DNA from 2 places in the Rhizobium sp. N324 genome. Region 1 is predicted to be linked to the other one. Evidence: predicted binding sites of a transcription regulator. Region 1 holds the regulator's gene; the other holds the start of a gene.

What was found. The regulator LexA, encoded in region 1, represses DNA repair genes until DNA is damaged. The targets are predictions, from matches to a motif close to TGTTCNNNNTGTGTTCNG.
Region 2: dinB (DNA polymerase IV) is a predicted target of LexA. The motif match lies at 4,517-4,534, and genes of this name have one in related genera.

The regions. Positions count from the first base shown of each region.
Region 1 covers NZ_CP013630.1:2,108,741-2,119,442, reverse strand. Annotated here, with positions in the region: gene kdsA (3-deoxy-8-phosphooctulonate synthase) at 1-659, opposite strand, end outside; gene AMK05_RS10255 (VOC family protein) at 659-1,552, opposite strand; gene lexA (transcriptional repressor LexA) at 1,749-2,468, shown strand; gene AMK05_RS10245 (ComEC/Rec2 family competence protein) at 2,449-4,866, opposite strand; gene gltA (citrate synthase) at 5,156-6,445, shown strand; gene lpxB (lipid-A-disaccharide synthase) at 6,487-7,656, opposite strand; gene AMK05_RS10230 (LpxI family protein) at 7,653-8,534, opposite strand; gene lpxA (acyl-ACP--UDP-N-acetylglucosamine O-acyltransferase) at 8,538-9,356, opposite strand; gene fabZ (3-hydroxyacyl-ACP dehydratase FabZ) at 9,353-9,820, opposite strand; gene lpxD (UDP-3-O-(3-hydroxymyristoyl)glucosamine N-acyltransferase) at 9,813-10,702, opposite strand, start outside.
Region 2 covers NZ_CP013632.1:176,186-186,887, forward strand. Annotated here, with positions in the region: gene AMK05_RS33610 (CGNR zinc finger domain-containing protein) at 283-894, opposite strand; gene AMK05_RS24625 (DMT family transporter) at 971-1,921, shown strand; gene AMK05_RS24630 (SOS response-associated peptidase) at 1,997-2,587, opposite strand; gene AMK05_RS24635 (SOS response-associated peptidase family protein) at 2,891-3,385, shown strand; gene dinB (DNA polymerase IV) at 3,382-4,461, opposite strand; gene AMK05_RS24650 (NAD(P)/FAD-dependent oxidoreductase) at 5,354-6,295, shown strand; gene AMK05_RS24655 (UbiA family prenyltransferase) at 6,532-8,073, shown strand; gene AMK05_RS24660 (GtrA family protein) at 8,084-8,518, shown strand; gene AMK05_RS24665 (FAD-binding oxidoreductase) at 8,524-9,846, shown strand; gene AMK05_RS24670 (SDR family oxidoreductase) at 9,843-10,592, shown strand; gene AMK05_RS24675 (hypothetical protein) at 10,589-10,702, shown strand, end outside.

The DNA of each region.
Region 1 (10,702 bases):
CCGGAGGATTCCCCCTGCCCGCCCGGCTGCGCCACCGAATGGGTCGCATCGAAAATGACCGGCGCACCCATCGACGCCATGATCGGCAGCGAGCGCATGTCGGAAACCAGCGTGTTGTAGCCGAAGGAGGCGCCGCGTTCGCAGAGCAGCACGTTCGGATTGCCGCTGGCGTTGAGCTTCTTCAGCACGTTCTTCATGTCCCAGGGGGCAAGAAACTGGCCCTTCTTGACATTGACGGCACGGCCGGTCTCGGCGGCGGCGATCAGAAGGTCGGTCTGGCGGCAGAGGAAGGCCGGGATCTGCAGGACATCGACCACCTTTGCCACTTCGGCGCATTGCTCGGCGGTGTGAACGTCGGTCAGGACGGGAAAGCCGAACTCCTTCTTGAGATCGGCGAAGACCTGCATGCCCTTTTCAAGGCCGATGCCGCGCTCTGCCGACAGCGAGGTGCGGTTCGCCTTGTCGAAGGAACTCTTGTAAACGAGACCGATGCCGAGCTTTGCACAGAGCTCCTTCAGCGTGCCGGCAACCATGAAGGCATGGTCGCGGCTCTCCATCTGGCAGGGGCCGGCAATCAGCGACAGGCGGCCGGTATTGGAAAAGGTGACCTGGCCTGCGCCCGCGCCGATCCTGACTTCCGAATTCGTATCAGTGCTCATCATCTTTCCTCGAAGGCGAAAAGCGTGCCCTGCCCGGGCGCCGGCTTCACCAGAATACGATTGTTCTTGCGCGTGTAGGTCACTCCGTTAGCAGCCAAATGCGCTTCTGTCACGGCAAGATCGGCGACGGTGAAGCGGATGGCCCGGCCGCGCAGGCCGCGGTCGGCGGATGAGACGGCAAACTCGAAATAGGCCTCCAGCCCTTCCGGCGTCATCAGGCTGATTTTCGCATTCGGCGCCGCGATATTGACGCCGAAACCGGTTTTCTCGACGGCCGACTGCGCCATGACAAGGCTGACGAAACCGGCGAAGGCGGAGGCATCAGGCGCGCACAGCGCGATCTCGGCGATGCCGGTCACGCCATTGGCATGTGTCTCCAGCGCGCCGCGGTCGGCCGGCAATGGATTGATGCGTTGGCAGGTGAAGAGAAAGAAATCGGGTGCCCGCAGATCCGCGGCAAAGGCCAGTTTGAAGCTGCCGATGCCTTTGGAACCGTCCGGCATTTTCATCAGCCGGCTGAACTCCAGCATCTCGCCGGCGCTCAATCCGCCTGAAATGAAGCTTTGATGATCGAGGCCGGCATCCTCGGTGCCGAAAACCACGGCCGAAAGCCCCTCATCGCCGCAACGGAAGCGGAAGGCCCGGTTGCGGGCGGTGAAGACATTGCCTTGCCGCGCCGAGGACTCGCTCTCCTCGACGCTCGCGATACCGAGCGGCTCCAGATAGGTCTTGTCGGCGAAGAAGACGCAGGCATTTTCCGTTCCGAAGGGATGACGGGCATCGGCCGCAACGGTGAAGCCGAGCTTGCCGAGTCTTTCGCGCGCCAGATCGATATTGACGACCGGCAGCACGACATGATCCAGTGGGTGCGGCTTGGCGGAATTCGTGTTCATGATATCCCCTCCTGCAATTGCGAAGAGATGTGCGACGGCGCCTTCCTCAATGCAAGACATGGCGCCGATCCGGCGAATGAAAATAAAAATCTCAACGAGTTGGCGCCAAGTTTTACGGAAATTTAGCTACTTGCGGAACACATATGGAACATATAGTGTCTGTTCTGGATTTGTTTCAATCAGGGGTCACACGCCGATGCTCACGCGCAAACAACAGGAGCTTCTCCTTTTCATTCATGAGCGCATGAAGGAATCCGGCGTTCCACCGTCCTTCGACGAGATGAAGGACGCCCTGGATCTGGCCTCGAAATCCGGCATTCATCGCCTGATCACGGCGCTTGAGGAACGCGGCTTCATTCGCCGCCTACCGAACCGCGCCCGGGCGCTCGAGGTCATCAAGCTTCCGGAGGCCTATAGCCCCAGCATTCAGCCCCGGCGTGGTTTTTCGCCGAGCGTCATCGAGGGCAGCCTCGGCAAGCCCCAGCCGGTCGCCGCCCCCGCACCCGCAAAACCCGTCGCCGACAACGGCAACTCGGTCTCGGTGCCGGTCATGGGCCGAATCGCCGCCGGCGTTCCGATTTCGGCGATCCAGAACAACACCCACGACATCGTCGTTCCCGCCGACATGCTCGGCTCGGGTGAGCATTATGCGCTGGAGGTCAAAGGCGATTCGATGATCGACGCCGGCATCTTCGACGGCGACACGGTGATCATCCGCAACGGCAGCACGGCAAGTCCCGGCGACATCGTCGTCGCCCTCGTCGATGACGAGGAAGCGACGCTGAAGCGCTTCCGCCGCAAGGGCGCCTCGATCGCGCTTGAAGCCGCCAACCCGGCTTATGAGACCCGGATCTTCGGGCCAGACCGCGTCAAGGTGCAGGGCAAGCTCGTCGGTCTCATTCGCCGCTATCACTGACGCTGGACGGGCCGGTTTCGGCGAAACTATTGCTGCGCCAGTCATAGGCGCGATGGCGTATCCACGGCCGCGACAGGCTCTCGAATGCGGTTGCGACCTCCAGGCCGGCGTCCGCGAAGCGCAGCTCGACGGAACCGGTCCTGCGTAGCGTCTCACCGGTAAAGAGCGTCGCGCCCGAGCGGCAGCTATTGAAACGCAGGCGGACAGACGTGACGACGATATCGGAGGCATCGCAGGCCGGACCGAGATAGGCGGCATTGTCGATGACGGTGACGACGCGCCCATTGCCAAGCCTTGATGTGCACCAGGCCTTTTTGACACAGGAAAAGCGGTTTGTTTCACCGCCCGCCGCCGCCCGCATCGCCGTCCTCGCTTCGATCTGCTGATCGTGGGAAAGCCTGACGCGGCGGTCTTCTCCCTCCGGCGGGATAGCAGGGCCTTCCAACATCTTCGGTGGATGATGTGTCGGCAGGACCAGTGCTCTCTGCCACTGGTCGAAAATGAAATCCGGCGGGTTTTCGCGGTTGGAAGCCATTGCCGCCACTGCAACGAGCGCGACCAGACTGCCATCCTCCGAAATCACCAGATCCGGCGGCCGGGGGACCGGCAGAACCAGCAGGAAGAGCGTCGAGACGGCGAGGGTCGATGTGCCGGCATGGCGCAGCCGGGTGCGCAGCAGTGTCAGCAGCAGGAAGCCGGCCACGGCGACGGCGAAATACCAGGCGGGCAAACGGCCGACGCCGATATCGCCGCCCCAGCCGGACACCGTCTTGGCGACAGCGATCACCAGATCGAGGCCGAAGCCGACGACCTCCCAGAGCGGAGCGTCCAGGCCGAACGGCATGAGCAACATTGCCAGCAGCCCGGCCGGCATGACGATGAACGAGATGATCGGCATCGTCGCGAGGTTTGCCGGCAGGCCGTAGGCCGTCAACCGATGAAAATGCTCGATCGAAAACAGCGCCGTGGAAAAACCGCCGATCAGCGAGGTCAGCAGGACGCCACCGAAGAAACCGGCGACCGCAACGACCGGCCGGAAGATCGGCAGCTTGAGCAACGCGTTTTCGCGGACGCGCCGGTCCTTCCACAACTGATAGCCCGATACCAATGCCAATGTCGCGGCAAAGGACATCTGGAAGCTCGGGCCCAGCACTTCGGAGGGTGAAATGGCGATGATGACAAGCGCCGAGAGAACGACATTGCGCAGGCTGATCGACGGCCGATCGAAGAAGACGGCGATCAGCATGATGGCCATCATGATGAAGGCGCGTTCGGCCGAGACCCCGAATCCGGAGATCAGGTAATAGGCGGTGACGGCGGTGAGCGCGCCTGCGGCGGCGATCTTCTTCGTCGGATAGGCCTGGGCGACGCCCGGAAAGAGGCTGAGCAGCATCCGGAAGCCGACGAAGAAGATGCCGGCCGACAGCGCCATGTTGAGACCCGAGATCGCGACGATGTGGGCAAGGCCAGACTGGCGCAACGCCTCCGTCGTCGCATTCGAGATGGCGCGCCGCTCGTCGGTCACCAGGGCGGCGGCAAAGGCGCCGGTATCACCAGGCAGGATCGACCTGATGCGGTCGCCGATGCTGCTACGCAACCGGTAAAGCCATTCGAGCATAGCTTCCGACGGCGACCTTGCACCCTGCGGGCTCGCCGCCAAATCCTTCTCAGGGGCGCCGTAGAAGAAGCCGTTGGCGCCGATGCCGTCGAAATAGGCGCCGAAGGAGAAGTCATTGAGTTCGGGAAGTGCGGGGCCCGAGGGCGGCGTTAGCCGCGCCCTGCCGGTGATAATGTCGCCGATCTCGAAAGGCGTGTCGGCGCCGCGGACAATCGCGGTTACGCGCCCCGGCGGCCGCTTCAACTCCGGCTCGTCTGTGGCCCTGACGGCGAGAATGTAGCGCCAACGCCCACGGCCGTCGCCTTCGCGCCGTTCGACACGGCCGGTCAGCGTCGTCGTCACGGATGAATCGAGGATCACGGTCGATGCCCGCCAGCTCTCGAACTGTGCGCAGAGCATGCCGCAGACCACAAGTGCAAGCGCCAACAACGTCGTTCGCAACACGGCCCGGCTACGGTCGGTGATGAGAACCGCAATGGTCAGCACCGACAGCGACAGCAGTAATGTCAAAAGCGGAAAATCGGATGCGGCCAGAAACCAGAAGGATGCGCCGGCGCCGAGGAAGACCGGCGAAAACAGCAGCAGGCGGCCGTGATCCGCCTCCTCGCCCAGCATGGACCTGCAAGCGCGCAAGGATTGGCGGGCTGCGGCCGGCAGCCGGTGGCGCCAGGGCGTCGCCGACTGCGTCCTTGCCGATGGCGTCGCCACCACAGGCAGAGAAACGCCGGAGGATCCGGCGCCAGCTTCCGGCCGCAATTCGACTGTCGTCAATTCCTGCATGCGCCGCCCAAGTCACCCGCGAAGGCGCCCAGAATGCAACCTCCCAACAAATCGGGCAAGGATAATCGATTGAAATATGAGGGAAAATCGCGAGCGCCAAAAGGCCAGTCGAATCATTGGCTTCCGATATGCACGCTGCTCATCGCTGCAGTGCCTAAAAGGTGATACTGCAATGCACAAAATGCCGTCACGGTAACTTGGCATTAGCGTCGCGATCATATAGCTATCGGTGAGGACGCTTAACCCCTATGGCGCTTTTATGGCGCCACCGCCATTCCGGAGGATCAGCATGACGGATCAAAGCGCTACAATAAAAATCGGTGACAAATCTGTCGACCTAGCCGTCAAGAGCGGCACGATCGGCCCGAGCGTCATCGATATCGGTGCTCTCTATAAGAACACTGCCTCCTTCACTTACGATCCGGGTTTTACCTCGACCGCATCCTGTGAATCCAAGATCACCTACATCGACGGCGACGAAGGTGTGCTGCTGCACCGCGGCTATCCGATCGAGCAGCTGGCCGAGCATGGCGACTTCCTCGAAGTCTGCTACCTGCTCCTCTACGGCGAACTGCCGACCACCGCGCAGAAGAAGGATTTCGATTACCGCGTCACGCACCACACCATGGTGCACGAGCAGATGAGCCGCTTCTTCACGGGCTTCCGCCGCGATGCGCATCCGATGGCCGTCATGTGCGGCTGTGTCGGCGCGCTATCGGCTTTCTATCACGACTCCACGGATATCACCGATCCGCATCAGCGTATGGTCGCCAGCCTGCGCATGATCGCCAAGATGCCGACGCTTGCCGCGATGGCCTATAAGTACCATATCGGCCAGCCCTTCGTTTATCCGAAGAACGACCTCGATTACGCATCGAACTTCCTGCGCATGTGCTTTGCCGTGCCTTGCGAGGAATATGTGGTCAATCCGGTGCTTGCCCGCGCCATGGACCGCATCTTCATCCTGCATGCCGATCACGAGCAGAACGCCTCGACCTCGACCGTCCGCCTCGCGGGTTCGTCGGGCGCCAACCCGTTCGCCTGCATCGCGGCCGGCATCGCCTGCCTCTGGGGCCCCGCCCATGGCGGCGCCAACGAAGCAGCGCTCAACATGCTGAATGAGATCGGCTCGGTCGACCACATTCCGGAATATATTGCCCGCGCCAAGGACAAGAACGATCCGTTCCGCCTGATGGGCTTCGGCCACCGCGTCTACAAGAACTACGATCCGCGCGCCAAGATCATGCAGAAGACGACGCATGAGGTGCTCGGCGAGCTCGGCATCAAGGACGATCCGTTGCTCGAAGTAGCGATGGAGCTGGAGCGCATCGCGCTCACCGACGAATATTTCATCGAAAAGAAGCTCTATCCGAACATCGACTTCTATTCCGGCATCACGCTGAAGGCGCTGGGCTTCCCCACGACCATGTTCACCGTGCTCTTCGCGCTTGCCCGCACCGTCGGCTGGATCGCGCAGTGGAACGAGATGATCGAGGATCCGGAACAGCGCATCGGCCGCCCGCGCCAGCTCTATGTCGGCGAACCGAAGCGTGACTACATTCCCGTTTCGAAGCGCTGATCGCTTCGGCCGATATATCGCCCGAAAAGAAGAAAACCCGGTCAGAGACGACCGGGTTTTTTCTTGTTCAGCACGTCGAGAAGGATTTCGGCGGCATGTTCGCCGGGTGGTTTTTTGGTCTGCATGCGCTGCCAGATCAGATCGTAGCCTTCTTTCATCGCCTTGAGCTGGTAGGTGTCGGCCGACAGCCGCTCCATCCAGCGTGCGAGACTTGCACCGCGAAGGATATCGTTCAGATATTCCGGCACGACCGCGTAATCGGCAATCAGGTTTGGCAGCGCGCCGGTCCAGGTCTTGATGGCCGATGTCAGCAGCCGCATGATCCAGTCGACCTTGTAGGCGGAGACGACGGGAACATCGGCCAGCGCCAGTTCGAGGATGACGGTTCCGGATGCCGCCATGGCGGCATCGGCTTCCGCGAAGGCTTGCCATTTTGCTTGCGCACCGACAACGATCTCCGGCTTGACCGCCCAGTTCTCCGTCAATTGGCGGACCAGCGCCTGCCTGTGCGTCACTGTCGGCAGAACAAAGCGCATCGGTCCATTGCGGGCGACAAGTTCGTTTGCCGCCACCTCGAAATGCGGCAGGAGATTCTGGATTTCGGAGGAGCGTGAGCCGGGCAGAAGCAGGATCGTGCGATTGCCGGGCTGCCTGCCGGCGCGCAGGCGCCGGGTCTCCAGCAGCGCAGGGTCGGCGGTCAGGCGATGGCCGACATAGGTGGTTGCCGGCCCGCCGAGGCGCTGCATCGTTGCCGGCTCGAAGGGCAGGACGGCGAGCACATGATCGACATAGGCGAGCATGCGCGTGGCGCGATATTCCTTCCAGGCCCAGACGCTCGGACAGACATAATTGACGACAGGCAGATCGGGCAGCGCGGTGCGCACGCGCTTTGCGACGCGATGGGTGAAATCCGGGCTGTCGATGATGAGCAGAACATCAGGCCTCGCAGCGATGATTTCCGCGGTCGTCCGGCGGATCAACGTATAAAGCTTCGGCAGCCGGCTCAGCACCTGGGTGATGCCCATGATCGACAGCTCGGAGAAATCGAACAGCGATTGCAAGCCTTCCGCCTGCAGTGCCTCACCGCCAACGCCGACAAGTTCCACCGGCCCCGAATGAATCCGCTTCAGGGCGGCGATGAGATCGGCACCGAGCAGATCACCCGACACCTCGCCGGCAATGACGGCAATTTTCAGCGGCGCCCCGTTCATTCGAGCCCCCATGCCGGCAGTCCGCGATCGATGCCGCAGACAAAAAGCCCCGCCTCATCGGCGGCCTTGATGACGGCGGATCGATCGAGCACCAGCGAGCGGCCTGCCTCCACCGCGATGCCGCCGAGACCGGCTTTTCTTGCGTTCAGAATGGTGGAAACGCCGATCGCCGGCAGGTCGGCGCGGATATCCTGTTGCGGCTTGCAGAGCTTGACAAGCGCGCCGCGGCGCCGCGGCGAGATGCGCCCGGCTACTCTGAGACTTGCGACACGGTCCAGCATCTCATCCGTGCCCTCGACACCCTCGAGTGCCACGACGCGCCCGCCGATGCTGATGGCGCCCTGCCCGACATCGAGCCGGCCGAGCATGTCCGCGGCTTCGGCGGCGCGGCGGATATCACGCCGGTCTTCGTCACCCGGCGTTGCTGCGCCAAGCGGACCGACGGAGGCAAGCAGATCGGGCGCGATTTCATGAGCGCCGACGACCCGGCGGCCGTTTCCCTCGATCAGCCGGATGACCATCTGCAGAACGGTGTCGTCGCCACCGGAGAGCAGGGTGCGGATGGCGGCCGGGACCTTCATCAGGATACGCAGCGTCGGGCGCACCTCGCGCCATTCCGGCCGGCGGGCCACGCTGCCCGACATCACCACACGGCCGACGCCATAACGGTTGAACAGCCCGTCAAGAGCGGCGAAATCGCCGATGCCGATGACGGCGTGGTCATAGCCTTCCCAGCGCCGGTCGCTCTCGTCCTTCAGGGCGACGATGACGGGATTTTCACCCGCCGCACGCGCGGCTTCGGCGACATAGGAAGGCAGGAGACCACCGCCGGCAATGATCGCCAGCCGGCCCGTAGCGGTGTCGCCCGATAAAGCCACGGATCAGCCCTTCTGCCCCCGGGTCGGCGAGGACAGGGCGCGATCGCTGTCGGCCGCGATGAAATCGAGGATCCGGACCACCGGCTCGCAATCGGCATATTCGTCGCGGATGGCGGCGGCGTTTTCGCGGACGGAACCCGTTCCTTCGAAGATCGACTTATAGGCGCGGCGCACCCGGTGGATGACGGCGCGTTCGACGCCGGCGCGCGTCATGCCGACGACATTGAGGCCGCTCAGCAGCCCGGGATTGCCGTTCAGCATGCCGTAGGGAATGACGTCGTAACTCACCGCAGAAAGCCCGCCGACGAAGGCCTGACGGCCGACGCGGGTGAATTGGTGAACAGCCGAACCGCCGCCCAGGATGACACGATCCTCGATGACGACATGCCCGGCCAGCATGACGTTGTTCGACATGATCACGTGATTGCCGACCTTGCAGTCATGCGCGACGTGGGAATTGGCCAGGAAAAGGTTGTTGTCGCCGACGATCGTTCGGCCGCCGAAATCGGCCGTGCCGGTGTTCATCGTCACGCCTTCGCGCATCGTGCAGTTGGCGCCGACCGAAAGCGTCGTTTCCTCGCCGCCGTGATGCACGCTCTGGGGATCGCCGCCGATGACGGCCATCGGAAAGATGCGCGTGCCCTTGCCGATCACGGTACGTCCGGTGACGACCGCATGCGACAGGAGCTCGACATTCTCATGCAGGACGACGTGCGGCCCGACATGGCAGAAGGGACCGATCTTGACGCCCTCACCGATCACGGCCCCGTCTTCGACGACAGCCATCGGATGAATACGGGCGCTTTCGGCGATGGTGCTCATGCCTGTTCCTTACGAACGATCATTGCGCCGATATCGGCTTCGGCGACAAGGGCGCCGTCAACCTTGGCGTCGCAATGGAATTTCCAGATATTGCCGCGCTGCTTGTGCTTGGCGACATGGAATTCCACGCGATCGCCGGGAACGACCGGCTTGCGGAAGCGCGCGTTCTCGATGGTCATGAAGTAGACGAGGTTGCCGGGCTGGCCCTCCTTCTTGGCACAGATCGCACCCGCGGTCTGCGCCATGCCCTCGATCAGGAGAACGCCCGGCATGATCGGAGCCTCCGGAAAATGGCCGGTGAAATGCGGTTCGTTCACCGTGACATTCTTGATGCCGATCGCGCTGTTGTCACCGTCGATCTCGATGATCTTGTCGACCATGAGGAAGGGGTAACGATGCGGCAGCAGCTTCATGATCTCGATGATGTCAGCCGAAGAAAGCGTTGTCGTGGCTTCCTCAGTCATTTTCCTTGCCTCCAGGGTTCCGGCCGCGCAACTTGGACTTCGACACTTGTTGTGCGGCCTCTCTCAGATAGTCTTTCAGCGGACGCGCCGGTACACCGCCATATTGCCCGCCGGCGGCAAGATCGGTCATGATACCGCTTTTGGCAGCGATCTGCACGCCGTCGCCGATCGTCACATGGCCCTTGATGCCGGCCTGGCCGCCGATCTGCACGCCATTGCCGATCTTCGTGCTGCCGGCGATGCCGACCTGCGCGACAATGGCGCAATGGCGGCCCATCTGGACGTTGTGGCCGATCTGCACCTGGTTGTCGATCTTGGTCCCCTCGCCGATGACAGTATCGTCCATGGCGCCACGGTCGATCGTGGTATTGGCGCCGATCTCGACATTGTCCTGGATGATCACCCGGCCGATCTGGACGATCTTGATCATGCCACGCGGACCGGGCGCATACCCGAAACCATCCTGGCCGATGCGGACGCCGTTGTGGATGATGACGCCGTTGCCGATCAGCGCGCAGAGAACGCTGGCGCCGGCCGCGATCGAACAATCGCGGCCGATCTTGACGTTCGGGCCGATGACGCTGTTCGCGCCGATCCGTGTGCCTTCGCCGATCTCGGCATGTGCGCCGATAACCGCCAGCGGCTCGACGATCACACCTTTTTCCAGCCTGGCGCTCGGATCGATCACCGCGCTCGGCGCGATCTCGCTTTCACCCAGCGAAATGGCGACCGGACGCAGTGCTGACGGGTAAAACAGGCCGCCTGCCATAGCAAAGGCCGCGTGCGGATTGGACGACAGGATGACCGGAATATGCGGGGGTACGAGATCGACGAGCGCCTTGTCGCAGATCACCGCCGAAGCTTCGCAGGTCGCCAGTTCAT
Region 2 (10,702 bases), on a different replicon from region 1:
GAGCTTCATCCTCGTTCAAAAAACGCGAAGCCTATCTCAGAAAGATGTCACGCTATCTGACCGCGGTTCCCATCACCGTGCGATCGCAGCGCGTCACGGCGCAATAGATTTGGTAACGACTCCCCAGCCCACTCGAACAGGCAAACCGCACCCAAGCTCGCGAAAAGCTACAAGGGCAAGACTATGAAGCGGAGCGTGAGAAGTTCCATGTCGCCGACGATGCCAATGGAAAGTATCTGGTCGGCGCGGCCGCAACCGTCGTCGCGCGGTGAGGTCAGGCCCTTATGTGCCTTTCACTCGGGATCGGAAGCGTCTGATACGAGCGCGGCTGCCGCAGCTCGCGTCAGAGCACCACAGTCGTCGCCCACTCTTGGATTGATCAACAAACAGCCATCCACAGTTGCTGCCCTTGCACTCACGCACCGCGCGCCGCCGATTGCGCTCCAGCAACAGATCGATCGCCTTGATCGCAAAGAGCTGGACCAGTTGGGGAAGATCGTCAAAGGGTGAAGTCCACGCATAACCAGCTTCATTTGCCGCGAGGACCTGATGGGCCCGGCCGCGTCGCGCCCAGTCCTCCACGAGGTGAAGATCTGCGATTGGGTGGGGCTCTCCGGCGCCTTCGGAAAGAAAGAGCCGGTAGATCGATTCACGCAATGTCAGAGCGTCTGCCAGCGCTGCAGCCGCCTTCGTCGCATCGTTTTCCGCCTGCCTGCGAAGACGCGCCGCCGCTTGTTGATCGACAAGGTCCAGCCGTTCGGCCAGGACAAGCAAATCGTCGAATGACCGCAGAAAGTCCGGCCCCCAGCGGCCGCGCCGGCTGTCCACGGTATTGGCGAGGTCGAGGGCCGGATGACCGCCGCTCAGGCGCATGTCAGCTGTCGAATTGGCCATGCCTGGAACAACTCCCGGAGAATAAAGTTGTAACGGTATAAATGGTCTTTAACCGTTACAATCGCAAGGCCGGAACATGTCTAGGCGCAATTTTCTGAAATTTGCTGTTTTATGCTGCGTATGGGGGCTGACCTGGATCGCCGTCAAGCTCGGTGTCGAAACGGTGCCCCCGATGGTGTTTGCCGCAACGCGATTCATGGTGGCAGGTGCTGCCTTCATCGTGTTGGCGTGGGCGAGAGGACAAGGAAAAGCCGTCGCAAAGGCGGATATAAGACGCCTGATCATTGTCAGTCTGCTGATGATCACGCTTTGCTACGGGCCGTTGTTCTGGGGCATGCAGTTCGTGCCTTCGGGGACCGCAGCGGTTCTGGAGATGTCGCTGACCCCACTTGCACTGCTCGCCTTCGGCGTTGCCTTGGGGGAGGAACATTGGAATGGCCTTCGCGCCTTCGCCATGCTCCTTGGCGCTTTTGGCCTTGGCCTTCTTTTCGCGCCGTCGGTCGATCTGACTGGGCTTGAGAAAGGTTCGCCGATGATCGGGCTCGGGGCGATCGCCTGGGCAGCCGTTTCCTCGGCCTGGGGATCCGTGCTGGCAAAACCTCTGATATCAAACTATGGCAGCTGGCGCCTTTCCGGGTTGACGACGCTGATCGGCGGTACCGTGTTGCTGATTGCCTCGCTCGCGATAGAGCCTCGGTCGGCCGAGAGCCTGGTCACGCCCTGGGAATGGCAAGCGGTTGCCGGCTGGCTATTCCTCGTCATCTTCGGTTCGCTGCTCGGCTACAGCATCTATATGCAGCTCTTGCGCGACACCGGCCCTGCAAGAGCAGGCAGCTTCGCTTTCGTGTCTCCTGCCATTGCGGTCTCAGTCGGCGTGATCTTCGCCGACGAGCCCGCTGAACCGCAAAGATTTATCGGCATGGGACTGATGGTCCTTGCCGCGGCGATCTGCTTATCCGCTGACCGCTTGCCGCGCTTTTCAAACAGGCGACCGACCTTGGGCGTCACAGATGATTGCCACCGTTAGCGGACAGGACGATCAGGGCCGTCTGCTACTCCAGGCCGCGGCTCATGGTCAGCTCTGCGTAGCAGATCCGGGGACTCAGCCGACCTGCTCGACAGAAAGGGTGCCCCCCGGGAGCGGCTTGATCAACGACTTCGCGGAAACGGTCGGGTCAAGCCAATCTGCCCAGGAGCCGCGTTCCAGGATGACAATCTGCCGATCGTGGTACGGCGCGATGTCCGGCCCTGGCTCCATCGTCAGCATGGTGAAGGCTTGGCCCAACTCCGGTGTTTCGCGCCAGATGCCGGCAATGCAGAAGATCGGTTCGTTCTTCTTCGTGAACAGCCACTTGTCCTTGCGCTTCTTTTTCGGGTCTGTTGGATCGGTGAACTCGTAAAAGCCGCCGGCAACAATCAGGCAGCGATTGGAAGTGAACTCGCGACCTTCCGACCGAAAGTTATAAACCGGCCGTTTGTTCGGTCCGGGCCAGCTCCAACGCCGCTGCACGAGCTCGGCTTCCTCGCGGTCACCATCGATCGTCCTGACGATCGGGCCTATATCGGTGATCTTGATGTCTTCGCGCGCTTCGAGATTGGGCGCGCCTTCACCGAAACGGATCTTGATCTTGAGATCGGCGAAATCCTCGACAACCGAGGCGACATCCACCATCAGCCGATAATCATTGCACATCGCTCTTCCCTTCACGTGTGGTCCAGTCATTGAGGCGCTACAGGTGCAAAATATGCTCGAATTGTATGCGCCCCGGGGTGAGGCGTTCGCCCGCCTTCTTTGTCGGCAGGCGGAGCGCGACCAGTCTTTGATCAGTAAAGTTTGCCGCCCGACGATGGGTGGGCGATCGCGAACGTGCCGCATGACCATCTGAAGTACAGTCTCATTTGCACGCATCCATTGGACTACCAGTCTTCGATTATCAGCACAGTTTTATCCATCGGTCTTGTCTAATATGCGTGTTCTTGGTATGTTCCAGAAGTTATGAACGCGATCGTTTTTCGGTCCGATGCTCCGCTCAATGAGCGCCGCGTCATCATCCGGCGCCATGACGGCGATGTGGAGATGGTGGAACTGCCGTGGGGCCTGCGCCCACGCGACGGCGGTCCGCGCGCGGTGAACGTCATCCGTTCGGAAGGACGGAGATTTCCGACACACCGCTGCCTGGTGCCGGTCTCGGAGTTTCGCCACAAGAGCTTCAGATTCTCGCTCGCCAATGGCGACTGGTTCTATTTCGCGGGAATCTGGCGGCCGACAGCTGCGGATTGGGCGGAGGCCTATGCCGTCCTGACGATCGAGGCAAATGCCGATATCGCGCCGTTCCACGACCGGCAGATGGCGGCGCTGACACGCGACCAGCGCATGGCTTGGCTGGACGGACTTGTCCCCGAAGAGGAAATCCTACGGCCGCTGCCGGCGGGCACCTTCCGGGTCAAGCGCCACGCTGGCGCGCCTGCCCAGCCGATGCTGGCGGTCTAAAGCGCCAGTCTCAGCTGCGGTTCCGTCCCGAAGCTCTGCCGCTCCAGCGATGACAGCGAGACGCCGAGCAGCCGAACGCCCTTTCGAGGCGGAAAGACCGGCGCCAGCAACAGGCTGACGATGTCCTCCAGATCGGTGATCGCCGCGAGAGGAGCCGGAATCGTTTTGCTGCGGGTAATCTGGTTGAAGTCGGCATATTTGACCTTAAGCGTCACCGTTTTGGCGCCGATCCCATTGGCCTCGCAATAGCCCCACACCTTTTCGATCAGCGGCTGAAGACCTTCGCGCGCCGCCTCGTAGGCATGGAGGTCTTTGGAGAAGGTATCTTCGGCGCCGACGGATTTGCGCACTCGGTTCGGCCTGACCTGGCGCTCGTCGACCCCGCGCGCAATGCCGTAAAAATAGGGTCCCGACTTCCCGAAATGCTCCACCAGGAACTCAAGGGTTTGCTGCTTGAGGTCCGCGCCGGTTTCGATCCCAAGCCGGTGCATCTTCTCAGTCGTCGCGGGACCGACGCCATGGAATTTCTTGACCGGAAGGGCCTCCACGAAAGCTGGGCCGTTCTTCGGCGTGATGACGGCCTGACCATTGGGCTTGTTGAGGTCACTCGCCATCTTGGCGAGGAATTTGTTGTAGGAAATTCCAGCCGACGCATTGAGGCCGGTGATCTGCTTGATCTTGGTTCGGATCTCCCGGGCGATGTCGGTGGCGATCTGCATGCCCCTGAGATTTTCGGTGACATCGAGATAGGCCTCATCGAGCGAGAGGGGCTCGACGTCAGGCGTGTATTCGGCGAAGATCTCGCGGATCTGCTGCGACACCGCCTTATAAACGTCGAAGCGTGGCGGCACGAAGATGAGGTCCGGGCATTTTCTCCTAGCGGTCACCGACGGCATCGCCGAATGGATACCATAGGCGCGGGCCTCGTAACTCGCTGCCGCCACCACGCCGCGGGCGGCCGATCCGCCGACGGCTATCGGTTTGCCGCGCAGCTCGGGATTATCGCGTTGCTCGACCGACGCGTAGAAGGCGTCCATGTCGACGTGGACGATTTTTCGAAAGGGGGTCGAGCTCATCGTTCGTTCATGGCGGCTTCAGCGCTAGTCTATGGGATCGGCAATCAATCAAAGCCGAAACAAAGAGAGAACATAGCAGGCTTCGGCGCTATATCAACTATCCCCGCGGATGCCTCGGTTCTGCGCCGAACTTCCAGCCGCCCAAGGCGTTCTCATTCTGTGGAAACCTTCTATCAGAGACACTGAGCGGACGGCGGCACCGCGACGATCAGAGCCACGTTCGAGACGTGATGGTTCAGCACGGTAGCCTCACTCGGCCGCTGACATCGGCGCTAGTCGAGCAGACGATAATAGTCGCTCCCCGACCTGAATATAGCGACCTGAAATCTTCTGGAGCGGATGCGCGGGCTGAATCTGGCGCCTCCCAAACCTACCCTCAATACAGGGATTCTGAGGTTATCATGTTCCCGTGGCAAACTGCACAAGGTGCAAACCCCTCGAAAAGGCCGATCTCGCTTTGTGTCAGAGGGTGTTCTACCACCTCGTTGCCGCTAGACGGATCAAATCGGAAGCGGAGCGCGAGGAACTGGCCAATCGAATTCTTCAGTCGTTTCGACATGGGGTGAAAGATGAGGACGCTCTGGTGCGGTTGCTGATGTAAAGCTCGCAAGAGTGGGAACTTATTTACAAGCGGTGAGTTCGACGGGCGGATGCGGGTCCCTTCTTCCCCCATCCGCCTTTCCACTGAATATCATTGCCCCGCAAAACTTGCGGGGCTTTTTTTGATCGATAAATCGACTTCCAGTCCGTCCATGTTGATCAAGCGTGAAGCATCCGAACCTTCGATGGGCGAGGCATGCATTCGCCTGGATGCGCAGCGTTCGATTGCGACCACCGGCGCCGGAACCGTGACGTCTCGTCGAGGTTGGAGGGCTGCAAAGGAGTTCCAGCGATGACAGCTACGCCGGCAATACTGGACGCGATGGTGATAGGTGCCGGGCCGGCAGGCATGGCGGCCGCCATTTACCTGGCACGGCTAAACCGCAGCGTTGTCGTCATCGATTCAGGCCACAGCCGTGCACTGCTTATCCCGCTCTCGCGAAATCATCCGGCCTTTCCCGAAGGCATCGAAGGGCGCGAGCTATCGAGACGCATGAAAACGCAGCTGCAGAACCTGGGTGTCGAGATCGTGCGGGAAGCCGTATCTCTGGTCGAGCGGGAAGGTAACTCCGGCTTCATCGCGGGACTTGAAGAAGACCGGCACATGCGCGCCAAAAACATCATCCTGGCGACGGGTGTCGAAGATCGATTGCCGCCTATCAGCGAAGCGACTGATTTCGTTCGGTCAGGACATATTCGCCTCTGCCCGATTTGCGACGGCTATGAGATTGCTGGAAGATCCACGGTGGTGATTGGCGCGACACAGCGAGCGGCGTCAGAAGCCCTTTTCCTTAAATCGTTCACGAAAAAGATCACCATCGCGACACTCGGTGAAAGACTGGATGTGGAAGACGCTACGTTGGCTCGGTTGATCGAGCACGGTGTCACCATCCGTGGCGAGAAGCTGGTGCACTGCTTTCGTTCGGTGAACGGAACCGTTGATCTCATCATGAAGGCCTCGGCCGCGTTGCAAGGGGTGGTCCTATATTCGGCGTTAGGGATAGCCCCGCGTTCACAGCTCGCCGAACAGCTGGGGGCAGAGTTGGAGCAGGACAGGCGCATAAAGGTTGACCCACATCAGACGACCCAGGTCCCGGGCCTCTATGCAGTTGGCGATGTCGTGACCGGCCTTAATCAACTGGGTGTGGCCATGGCGCAAGGGGAGATAGCAGCGGTCGCAGTGCATAACCACCTACGGCAACTGCAAGAAGACCATAACCCGCTTGTCGGGTGAGCAGGAGTTCGGCCAGGGCTTGTCCCCGACGCTGACGACCATGCTCGGCGGCACCAGATCGAAATGCCGCCTTTTTGCGAGACACCGGTTTCCCGGAAAGTCTCAGCATGTCCGTGCGGGGAGCCCCTGCGGGGCATCTCTCGCGAACGCCGGAAAGCCCCGCGTCTTGGATAATGGAACTAACCGTCTTGGCCGTGGTTCGAGGGGTTCCTGAGGTTCAAGCAGAGGGGGTTCCTTTGAGCGAGCTGCATCGTGAGTTCCTCCTGCAAAGAGAGTTTCCGCCAGAACTCCGGGAGGATGACCGCCTTGAGCCAACGCACGCGTCGCCATCGGCGGTCGGTTCCGAAGCCCTTGAAACGTTACTGCAGCCTTGTCCGTTGGTGGTCGATCTCGACGGCACTCTCGTACGATCAGATCTCCTGATCGAAACCGCATTCGCCGAACTCGGTCGTCACCCTCACTCGGCTGTGGCTCTGGTCAAGGCTGTGTGCCGCGGAAAGGCCTGCCTGAAGCACCGTCTTTCGCAACCAGCTGATTTCGATCCCGCTTTCCTTCCGTATGACGAGGAGGTCGTGAAGGTAATACGGGCCGCAAGAGAGGAAGGACGGTCCATCTATCTCGCGTCCGCGAGCCATGAGCGTCTCGTTGCCGCAGTCGCCAAACATCTCGGCCTTTTCGACGGCTGGTTTGCAACCAGCGAAACAACAAATTGCGCGGCCGATGTCAAAGCGGGAAAACTCATAGCCGCTTTCGGAAAAAGCGGATTTGACTACATCGGGAACGACGCGGCAGACCTTCCTGTTTGGCGTTATGCCGCCAAATCCTATGCGATACGAACTCCGCCCGCGGTCGCACAAAAACTCGCGCTACAGTGCGCTGACGTCCAATATCTCCCCTATGAAAAAGCGACCTGGCGCACCTGGGCGCGGCTGTTGCGTTTGCATCAGTACGTCAAGAACGGGCTTGTCTTTATCCCGCTGCTGATAAATCAGCTCTTCGATGTCAACAGCTTTGTCAGCACCGGTCTGGCTTTCCTCGCATTCTCACTTTGTGCTTCCGGCGTCTATATCCTCAATGATCTGGTGGATCTCCAGGACGACCGCGGCCATCGCACGAAATGCCGCAGGCCTCTTGCGTGCGGTGACATTCCGCTTTCGGACGCCATTGCCGTCATTCCAATCCTCCTTCTCCTATCGCTCACGGTCGCCGTCATGGTGACGCCGGGGTTCGTTCTTGTTTTGGGGGGATATTTTGCGTTGACCACCGCCTATTCGTTTTTCTTCAAGCGCAGGATGATCCTGGATGTCGTGGCTCTCGCGTCTCTCTATACGACCCGGGTGATCGGCGGGGCGGCCGCCGTCTCGGTTTGGCCGTCGCCCTGGCTCTTGGCGTTCATGATGAGCTGGTTTCTCTCGCTCGCTTTGGTCAAACGATACACCGAGCTGATCGGGCGCCGCGCTGCGCGCCTGCCGGACTCCAAGGGCCGGGACTACAGGAAGGCCGACATCGGCATGGTGGGTGCCCTGGCAGCGGGCGCCGGGATGAATGCGCTGACGCTGTTTGCCCTCTACGCCGCGAGCGAAAACGCGCAAGACATCTTTGCGCGGCCGGGAATGTTATGGCTCGTGGGCCCGATCCTCGCCTGCTGGATCGCGCGCATTCTCATGCTCGCCCACCGCGGCCAGATGCATGATGATCCGGTTGTCTTTGCCATCAAGGATAAAGTCAGTCTCGCGACACTCGGGGCCGCCAGCCTATTCGTCTTGGCCGCGATGTGAGGTGGTCATCATGGATTCGCAGTTCCAGCAGCGAAGCACCACCACCACCGGCGTCGCGGTCCGCTATGTCGCCTTCGCGGTGCTCTCCACCGCCGCCAATTTCTTTGTCCAGGCAATCGTTCTCCAAATGGCGCCTCGGTGCGGCCTGATGCCATCGATCCTCGCGGGCACCGCCGCCGGCTTTGCCCTGAAATACGTTCTCGATAAAAACTGGATATTCTTCGACCGTTACACCTCTCATCGCGACGAGGTGTCGAAGGTCGTACTGTATGGCTTGTTCAGCGTGCTGACGACGCTCATATTCTGGGGGTTCGAAATCGCCTTCTGGACAATCTGGAAGACGGAGCTTGCCAAATTTACCGGTGGCGCGATCGGCCTGGGGATTGGCTATATCGCGAAATACGCTCTCGACCGAAAATTCGTCTTCAAGCCAAGGGAGGCGTAGCGACGATGGAGGGCTGGGGACGCTATCCGCGTCATGAGAGCGAGGTATTGCACTGCCGGGTTCCGGAGGCCCTAGGCAGGTTTGTGGCATCGCGTCCAGGTTTGATCGCTCGTGGCAATGGCCGCTCCTATGGTGACGCTGCGATCGGCGAGAATTCGACCTTGATGTGCGGTGGATTGAACCGGATGAAAAGCTTCGATGCCGCCGATCGCGTCCTCACCGCAGAGGGCGGCGTCATGCTTTCCGACGTCCTGCGCTCGCTGGTGCCCCGGGGCTGTTTTCCGCCGGTGGTTCCGGGCACGAAGTTCGTGACGATCGGGGGGATGGTTGCGTCAGATGTTCACGGAAAGAATCATCATTGCGATGGCGGATTCGGCGATCACGTCAACGAACTGAAATTGGTGACCGCCAACGGCGAAATCCTCACGTGTAGCCGCTCGCAGAACGCGGAGCTTTTTTCAGCGACGGTCGGCGGGATGGGCCTGACTGGAGTAATTGCTGAAGCAACCTTTCGCTTGAGACAGATTGAGACCGGCTGGATTGCGCAGAAGACGACCGTAGCCGAGAACCTCGCCGAAGCATTAAAAGCGTTGCGGCAATCGGAGGAGGCGACCTACTCGGTGGCTTGGATCGATTGTCTGTCGAAAGGCGCTTCGCTCGGACGGTCTTTGATTTTTGCGGGTGAGCACGCGACACCGGATCAGGTCAGGGAGACGCTAAGGGCCGATCTCTTTCCCTCGCCGAACAGCGCAGCCCTTACCCTGCCGCTCGATATGCCGGCTTGGCTCTTGAACAAGGCGAGCGTATCCGCCTTCAATGAGCTTTACTTCCGGGCCGGTATCCGCAAGTCGGCCAAGCCCATGTTGGTCCATTGGGATAATTACTTCTTCCCTCTCGACCGCATCCTTCGATGGAACAGATTGTACGGCAAACGAGGCTTCATCCAGCATCAATGCGTGGTACCGGATGCTGACGCGCTCCAGGTCCTCTCGAGCATCCTCGACCGTTTTGCGCAGTCGGGCAAAGGCTCCTTTCTTGCCGTGCTGAAAAGGCTGCGAGGCAGTGCGGGTCTGCTTTCTTTTGCTGCGCCGGGCTATACGCTCGCGCTCGACCTCCCAGCCACGCAGGAGGTGTTGCGGCTGCTCGACGAAATCGATGAGCTGGTTGTCAAGGCAGGGGGGCGTCTCTATCTGGCCAAAGATGCGCGCCAGTCCCGCCTTACGTTCGAATGCGGTTACCCCAGACTGGACGCGTTCAAAGTACTGCGAAGAGCAACCGGAGCCGACCGTCGTTTCAATTCGCGTTTGGCAAAAAGGCTCGGCATATGAAGCGGATCGGCAAGACACTGCTCATGATCGGGGCGACCTCTGATATAGGCCGTGCGACGGCAAGCTATTATGGCGAGGCAGGCTGGGACATCCATTTGGCCGGACGGGCGCACGCGGCCGTCCAACGTGAAGCCAACGACATCGCTACGCGCACGGGCGCATCTGTCACGGTTCATGAGCTGGATATCCTCCAGACGGCTCGTTTCGAGGCCTTCCTCGGCGCCCTGTCACCTTTGCCTGACACGGTGATCTGCGTCGTCGGCGAACTTGGTGAGCAGTCTCGGGCTGAAAAGGAGCTCGAATACGCCGCCATGGTCATGCGGACAAACTTCGAGGGGCCGGCTTTGCTCCTCGGTCTGCTGGCTGAGCGATTTGCGGCGCGCGGATCGGGCACGATCGTGGGAACAAGCTCTGTCGCCGGCGATCGCGGACGGGCGTCGAACTACGTGTATGGCGCCGCCAAAGCCGGCTTGACCGCGTTCTTGTCCGGCCTGAGGAACAGGCTGTCCCGTTCGGGGGTGCGCGTGTTGACCGTGAAGCCAGGCTTTGTTCGCACGCGGATGACGGACGGAATGAGGCTTCCGTCGCTTCTTACGGCCGAACCGCAGGAGGTGGCGCAAAAGATCTTCGCGGTCGCCGAGGGCGGTAGCCGCAGTGACGTGGTCTACGTCAGGGGGATATGGCGACCGCTCATGACGGTAATCAGGTCAATCCCTGAGTCCATCTTCAAGAGGTTGCGGCTGTGACGAAACCCACCAATCAGGCCGCCTACGCAATCGGAGCCAGAGGTGGTGCCCACAGACGATCCGCAGCCTGGGTACGGCGGTTCCTGTCGGCGGAACTTGCAATCATCGTC